Regions from separate parts of the Gordonia otitidis genome, predicted to be linked through region 2. Evidence: riboswitches for the same ligand, from Rfam matches in the RefSeq annotation. Region 2 holds a riboswitch; the other holds the start of a gene.

Region 1 (3,850 bases), 2.1 Mb from region 2:
CGCGCATTCTGTGTGGCGATCCGCTCGGTCGCGTCACCGCGTGTCACGTCGTCGTCGGTGATGGCTGCCAAACGTTCCTGCACGGCGGCGACGTGGACGCGGGGATCCGACTCGCGTGTCGCCAGTGCTGCCGACGACGCGTCGAAGGCGGCGGCCTCGGACTCACGGCCGCTGCGTAGCGCGCGGGAGAGCACCCCGACCTCGTCGTACTTCTGTGCCGCGAACGCCAACCAGCCGCGCAGATCGTCGTCGATTCCGGTCTCGGCGTCGAGGGTGTAGGGGACGTGCAGAGTGGAGCATGACGTCGAGACCGCAAGCGCCCGTGCCGATCCCAGCAATGTCCCGAGTGTGGCGAGCGCCTTGTCGAGATCTGTCCGCCAGATGTTGCGTCCGTTCACCACACCGGCGACGAGTAGTTTGTCGGCGAGTTCGGGTACCGAGACGACGGTGTCGACAGAACCCTCCACCAGGTCGACACCGATCGCCTCGACCGGTGTACGTGCCAGTGCCGCAAGAGAATCCCCGGGATCGCCGAAGTAGGTGTTGACGAAGATCGCGGGACGGCTCGTGGCGTCGGCGAGCGTCGAGTACACAGCGCCGGCGAGGGCGGGGAGGTCGTCGGCGTAATCGGTGACGAGGACAGGCTCGTCGATCTGGACCCAGCCCACACCGGCCTGCGCGAGCCTGCGGAGCAACTCGACATACACGGCGACAGCGTCGTCGATCCGCGACAGCGGTGCCGCAGCGCCGTCGACGGGCTTCGACAGGGCGAGGAAGGTGATCGGTCCGATGACGACGGGACGGGCGTCGACCCCTTGCGCGTGCGCCTCGGAGACCTCGGCGAGCACCTTGTCGGGGTGGCACGTGAACGTCGTGTCGGGTCCGATCTCGGGGACGAGGTAGTGGTAATTGGTGTCGAACCACTTCGTCATCTCCAGCGGTGCGATCTCGCCGGTGCCCCGAGCCGCGGCGAAGTAGCGGTCGAGCGGATCGGCGATGCCGTCGTACCGGGCGGGTAGGGCACCCACGAGCACAGCGGTGTCGAGGATCTGGTCGTAGTAGGAGAAGGTGTTGATCGGGATCGAGTCGAAACCGGCGGCGACCAACTGTGCTGAGGTATCCCGTCGCAGGTCGGCGGCCGTCTGCTCCAGATCGGTGGCGCTGACGCGCCCGGCCCAGTAGCCCTCGATCGCCCGCTTGAGCTCGCGTCGCGGGCCGATACGGGGTGTACCGGGAACGGTGGTGGTGAACGGGGCGGCCACGGGCCCCGAGGTGTGGCCGGCGGGTGAGGTGCCGGGAGTGCTGATGGACATGAGTTCGTGAACTCCTGCATTCGATACGGACGGTTCACCGCCATGCAGGGAGAGTCGACAAGCCCCGAGTGATGCGTGGGCATCACAAAACGCTGATCGACCTGCGCCCGGTCCACGAGGCGGTGAGCCACCGGTCGCGGCGCGACCGGTACAGGAGGCAGGTCTTCGGGCTTGTCGGCACTCTCGCCATCGGCGATGTTCCTACTGGCCGTCGCTTCCCGGGCATGCGCCCAGTGCGTGTGACGGCGGTCGTTCCGACATACCGCTGCGGGACAGCTCCGGATTCTCACCGGATTCCCTCTCACCCGAGGTCGCGCAGCTGCGCGACGAACGGATTCGACGCCGCGCGCGGGACGGAGGGGCTCCATCGCGACTCCCGGCGGGCGAACCAGCTGCGGGTGCAGCATAGCGCAGGGCGACGTCGAGGCGATTCCCCGTCGCCGACGCCGTGCCTGGTTCCGACAGAACCAGGCACGGCGTCAAGGGTCTGCCTAGCGTGGGTGATACGCGCTCGAACAGTGACAGCGGCGCACTCCGATCAATCAGTTGAGGAGGCAGCAGTGCGAAGTATGACAACGGTCGGACTTTCCGACGCACGACGCATGATCGACGCGGGGATCGCCGCGGCCGAACGGATCGGCTCGCCGAGCAACATCGCCGTCGTCGACAACGGCGGGAACCTGGTCGCTCACGTTCGGATGGACGACGCCCAGCTCGGAAGTATCGAGCACTCGATCGACAAGGCGCACACCGCAGTGTTCTTCCAGTCGCCAACAGGCGATCTCGCCGCCGATTCGCTTCCAGGAGAACAGTTCTGGGGCATGGCGTTGAGTGGTCACGGCCGCGTCCTGGTTTTTGCGGGCGGCATCCCACTGATCGTCGACGGCATGGTGGTGGGAGCTGTCGGTGTCAGCGGCGGCTCCCGTGAACAGGACACGACGGTCGCCCGTGAGGCGTCGGCCGCACTGTGAGCCGCAATCCAGCGGCGTGTGACATGACGACCGGTCCGCCGGTCATCGACGATGAAGGAGAGAAGTGATGAGTACGACGTATCTGATCACCGGTGCCGGAAGCGGCTTCGGAAAAGAGGTCGCGCTACGCATGGCGGAGCAGGGACACGACGTGATCGCCGGTGTCGAGATCATCGCGCAGGTGAACGTGCTGCGCGCCGAGGCGAAGAAGCGCGGCGTCGAACTGCGTGTCGAGAAGCTCGACGTCACCGATGAGGGCGATCGCCGGAAGGCTGCACAGTGGGACGTCGACGTGCTGTTGAACAACGCGGGCATCTCCGAGGGCGGTTCGTCGGTCGACATTCCCGCCGAGAATCTCCGCAGGCAGTTCGAGGTGAACGTCTTCGGCCCGATCCTGCTGACGCAGCCGATCGCCAAGCGGATGGTGGCCAAGGGTGGCGGCAAGATCGTATTCATGTCGTCGGTCGCAGGACTCACCGTCGACCCGTTCACCGGTGCGTACGCGGGCTCGAAGCACGCCGTCGAAGCGTTTGCCGATGCGTTGGATCAGGAACTCGCCGAGTACGGAGTCACGGTTGCCACCATCAATCCCGGACCGTTCCTCACCGGATTCAACGACACGATGTTCGAGGAGTGGAAGTCGTGGGTCGACGACCCGTCGACGCGACTCTACGACTACAGCAAGCTGGCCTTCCCGCACGAGCAGTTCGACCCGGAGGAGGTCATCACCGTGACGATCGACGTCCTCACCGGTACCGACACCAACTACCGACACGTGTTGCCCGCGCACACGGTCGACGACATCAAGGCACAGACACAGGCGCAGTGGGATCGCACGCTCAACGACGGCAAACGTCCCGAACTGGTCCAGACCGCCTACGACATCTCCCCGTACACGCCGGTCGACGGCAATTCCTGAAAGGATCGAATCATGGCTCTCTCCGACAAGAAGGCACTGATCATCGCGACGTCGTATGGCGTCGAACGCGACGAACTCCTCGTCCCGCGTGATCATCTGCGGGACGAAGGTGTCGCCGTCACAGTCGCGACCGTCGACGGCGACGACGTACAGACCCTGGTAGGCGACAAGGATCCGGGCTCGACCGTTGCCGCCGATGCGGCGATCGCCGACGTCGATCCCGCTGACTTCGATGTGCTCGTCGTACCCGGTGGCACACTCAACGCCGACACACTGCGCACCGATGCGACGGCGCAGAGCGTGGTGCGCGGATTTGCCGAGGCGGGTAAGCCCGTAGCGGCGATCTGTCACGGACCGTGGCTGATCGTCGAGACCGGATTGCTCGTCGGCAAAACCCTGACGTCGTACCCGTCGTTGCGGACCGATGTGAACAACGCAGGTGGCAACTGGGTGGACGAGGCGGTGGTGAGTGACGACACCAACGGATTCACGCTGATCACCTCGCGGACGCCGGACGACCTGCCGGACTTCACCGGCGCGATCGACGCGCAACTGGCATGAGCGGGGGCCGGGGGACCGACGACGCGCAGGGTGCGTCGTCGCCCTCTGTCACCGCCGACTACCGTGCGACCGCGACGTCCGGGTTC
Region 2 (3,850 bases):
CGCCGCGCTCGCCGACGACCGTCCGGAATCGGTGGAGGCCACCTATCAGGTGCGCACACCGAAGGTCACCACCGAGAAAGCGAAGAGCCTCGGTGTCAAAGAAGTGGTCTCGGAATTCACCACCGGCGACTTCTCGTCGGCGTCAGGAGAGAACATCCGCCTCGTCGCACAGGAGGTCGACGGCGCCGTCGTCCTTCCTGGCGAGACGTTTTCGCTGAACTCCTACACCGGCCCGCGGGGTGAGGCTCAGGGGTACGTCACGTCGACGATCATCGACCACGGCAGGCCGTCGAAGGCGGTCGGCGGTGGGATCTCACAGTTTGCGACGACCCTCTACAACGCCTCGTACTTCGCGGGACTCGAGGACGTCGACCACACCGAGCACAGCTACTACATCTCGCGGTACCCCGAAGCGCGCGAGGCGACGGTATTCGAGGGCGCCATCGACCTCGTCTTCCGCAACAACACGCGCAACGGGATTCTCATCGAGACCAACTGGACCCCGTCGTCGGTCACAGTGCGGATGTGGAGCACCAAGACGGTCGACGTCGAGTCGATCACCGGTGACCGCTACGGGTACACCTCGCCCGCAGTCGTCGAGTTGCCGCGAGGTCAGGACTGTATAGCCGCCACCGGAATTCGCGGGTTCACCACCTCGAACACCAGGGTGATCACCGACGCCGCGAGCGGCAACGAGATCAGCAGGCACACGCGCACCGTCAAGTACGACCCCGAGCCGACGGTCCGCTGCGTCTGACGCGCGTCCCGACAGTCCCGAGCGATCGCTCGGCCCCACTGTTACCCGTGACACACTCCGTCGTAGGCTGACCGGTGTGGATATCAACGGAGCAAGTGCAATCGTGACGGGTGGGGCGTCGGGCATCGGCGCCGCCGTGGTTCGGCAGCTGGCCGCCAAGGGGGCGAAGGTGGTCGTCGCCGACCTCAACGCCGACAAGGGTGGACTGCTGGCGAAGGAGGTGGGCGGAGAATTCGTCTCGGTCGATGTCACCGACACCGCCGAGATCGAGACCGCCGTCAATCAGGCGAGCGAGCTCGGGCCCCTGCGTGTGCTGGTCAACTCTGCCGGGATCGGGTGGGCGCAGCGCACCATCGGCAAGGACGGCGAGTTCGCCTCGGCACACAACCTCGACGCTTACAAGAAGGTCATCGCGATCAACCTCATCGGCACCTTCGACGCGATCCGTCTCGCCGCGACCGCGATGAGCCGCCTCGAGCCCACCGAGACCGGAGAGCGCGGCGCGATCGTGTCGATGGCCAGCGTCGCGGCATTCGACGGACAGATCGGTCAGGCCGCGTACTCGTCGTCGAAGGGCGGCGTCGTCGGCATGACCCTTCCGGTCGCCCGAGACCTGTCGGCTGTCGGCATCCGCGTCAACACCGTCGCACCCGGACTCATCGACACACCGATCTACGGTTCGGGCCCCGACTCGGATGCGTTCAAGGCCAACCTCGGCAAGAACGTCCTGTTCCCGAAGCGTCTCGGTGAGCCCGACGAGCTCGCCTCGATGGTCATCGAACTCGTCAGCAACTCCTACATGAATGCCGAGGTCGTTCGCGTCGACGGCGGCATCCGGATGCCACCGAAGTAGTCGGGCACTTGCCCTGGGTCGCGAACAGTCGGGTGCCCAGCAGCACCCGACTGTTCGCGACCCGCGTTCACCGAGCTGCCGGGCCGTCGGATAGCCTGCGGAGAGCAGTCGGTTCGTCCGTCCCGCCGTGTGGAGCCCCGACGTGTGGGCGGACGACGAGACACCACAATGTGTCGAGGGGAACCCGGTGCGAGTCCGGGACTGTCCCGCAACGGTGAGTTGACGCCCCGCGCGTCGACGAGTCCGATCACCTGCCGCTGTGCCGGATACGCCGTATCCGGCGGTCTGTCCGCCTCGAGGATGAGCGCGCGGCACTCCGACTACCCGGTTTGGGTGGGGCTCTTGCGCAGAAGAGTTCGTGGGCGTGCACACGTGGTCGTAGGGCGGACGCCATCCGAACCGATCGAAAGTGTGCAGTATCCCGATGACTGGTATAGCCACGTCCCAGGCAGGGAGTCTTCCCCGCACGAAGCGACTCGTCGATGCCAACAAGGCACGCCAGGAGTCAGCCGACGGACTCGAACTCCACACGAGCGCAGACTTCGAGTCGCTGCTCGCCGACGAGGTCGCCGCACTGGTGAAGCGCCAGGTCGACCTCGGGATCACGATCCCCGGCGACGGCGAATACGGGAAATCGATGTCCAGCAACGTCGATTACGGTGCCTGGTGGTCGTATTCGTTCAACCGGCTCGGTGGCCTCGAACTGACCGACGGCGGCCCCTTCGCCGACGAACCGAAACGTTCGACGCCGGGCCACGTCAGGCTCACCACCTTTCCGGATCGTCGTGACTGGACGATCTTCGCCGACGCCTATCACGATCCGGAAAGCGGCATCGCAGTAGGAGAGCGCGGAGCACTGTTCCCGACTGCTACCGGTCCGGTCACCTATACAGGTCACGACGCGATCGCAGCCGATATCGCGAATTTCACAGCGGCGCTTGCCGAATCGGATCAGAAGACCGGATTCATCACATCGCTCTCGCCTGGCTCGGCATCGCGAATCGGCAACGACTACTACTCGACCGAAGAAGAGTTCATCTGGGCCTGTGCCGACGCCATGCGTGAGGAATACAAGGCGATCATCGACGCAGGCCTCATCCTTCAGATCGACGATCCGTCGATCGCGGAGAACTGGGATCAGATCAACCCGGAACCGACGATCGAGGACTATCTCGCATTCACCCGCATCCGCGTCGAGGCGCTCAATCATGCGTTGCGGGGTTTTCCGGCCGAGCAGGTGCGCTTCCACCTGTGCTGGGTAAGCTGGCACGGGCCGCACACCACCGACCTGGAGTTCCGTCACCTCGTCGACCTCATGCTCGAGATCAACGCGGGCACATACTCATTCGAGGGTGCCAACGCCAGACACGAGCACGAGTGGAAGATCTGGCGCGATGTCACACTCCCCGACGGGAAGAAGATCGCACCGGGCGTCGTCAGTCACGCAACCAACGTGGTCGAGCACCCCGAACTCGTCGCTGACCGGATCGAACGTTTCGCGACGCTGGTCGGACCGGAGAACGTCGTCGCATCGACCGACTGCGGACTCGGCGGTCGTATCCATCCGCAGATAGCGTGGGCCAAGCTCGAAAGCCTCACGCGCGGCGCGGAGTTGGCGTCTGCCCGGCTGACCTGAGCTGCCGATCAGTGGGGCCTGACTACTCCTCGTCGCGCCAGCTCATCGGAATCTCGGCATTTCCACCATCTTTCGGTCCAGGGTGAACACCGTCATCCGAGACGTGTTCGCGGTGGCGATGATGTTCTCCATGCGTTGATTGGGAATGAGTGAACGAACTGCTGCGCGCAACCGCGGATTCGCGTCGACACGTTGACGGTCCTTGCTGTCGAGCACCAGCATCCCCTGGTAGAGACGCTGATACGAGGTCAGTCCCTCAGGTGTCCAACCGGGCCGCGGCGTCGGTGCGAGGTAGCCGATGATGCTGGCGCACGTGCCGTCGACGCAGAGGTCGTAGTCAGCGGTGTCGGTTGCGTAGTCGAAATTGCGCGTCGTCAGCGTCCATCCCGACCTGTCGGTGTATCGGTAGTTCACGTCGGCGCCGGGAACCAGCGTGAGCGAGCTCGTGTCTCCCGTCCGGTTGTCGAGTAGGGGGCGCGCGAGTGAGTAGCCGTTGACCGGCGCGAACGACCACGACGTGGTCGGGTCTATCGGCTTGTACCAGTATCCGTTCTGCCCGTTCCGTCGTCCCTCGACACGGAGTTCGCGCTTGTCCGACGAGAAT

The links. Region 2 has a riboswitch for cobalamin ahead of LK459_RS11085 (cobalamin-independent methionine synthase II family protein). Riboswitches for the same ligand answer to the same signal wherever they lie in the genome.
Region 1: it holds a riboswitch for cobalamin, as region 2 does, so the genes downstream of both, metE (5-methyltetrahydropteroyltriglutamate--homocysteine S-methyltransferase) here and LK459_RS11085 (cobalamin-independent methionine synthase II family protein) in region 2, are expected to answer to the same signal.

The regions. Positions count from the first base shown of each region.
Region 1 covers NZ_CP085974.1:355,443-359,292, reverse strand. Annotated here, with positions in the region: gene metE (5-methyltetrahydropteroyltriglutamate--homocysteine S-methyltransferase) at 1-1,313, opposite strand, end outside; cobalamin riboswitch at 1,453-1,651, opposite strand; gene LK459_RS01595 (GlcG/HbpS family heme-binding protein) at 1,874-2,284, shown strand; gene LK459_RS01590 (SDR family oxidoreductase) at 2,352-3,203, shown strand; gene LK459_RS01585 (DJ-1/PfpI/YhbO family deglycase/protease) at 3,216-3,764, shown strand; gene LK459_RS01580 (helix-turn-helix transcriptional regulator) at 3,761-3,850, shown strand, end outside.
Region 2 covers NZ_CP085974.1:2,453,808-2,457,657, forward strand. Annotated here, with positions in the region: gene LK459_RS11075 (VanW family protein) at 1-757, shown strand, start outside; gene LK459_RS11080 (SDR family NAD(P)-dependent oxidoreductase) at 834-1,610, shown strand; cobalamin riboswitch at 1,743-1,883, shown strand; gene LK459_RS11085 (cobalamin-independent methionine synthase II family protein) at 2,035-3,246, shown strand; gene LK459_RS11090 (hypothetical protein) at 3,289-3,850, opposite strand, start outside.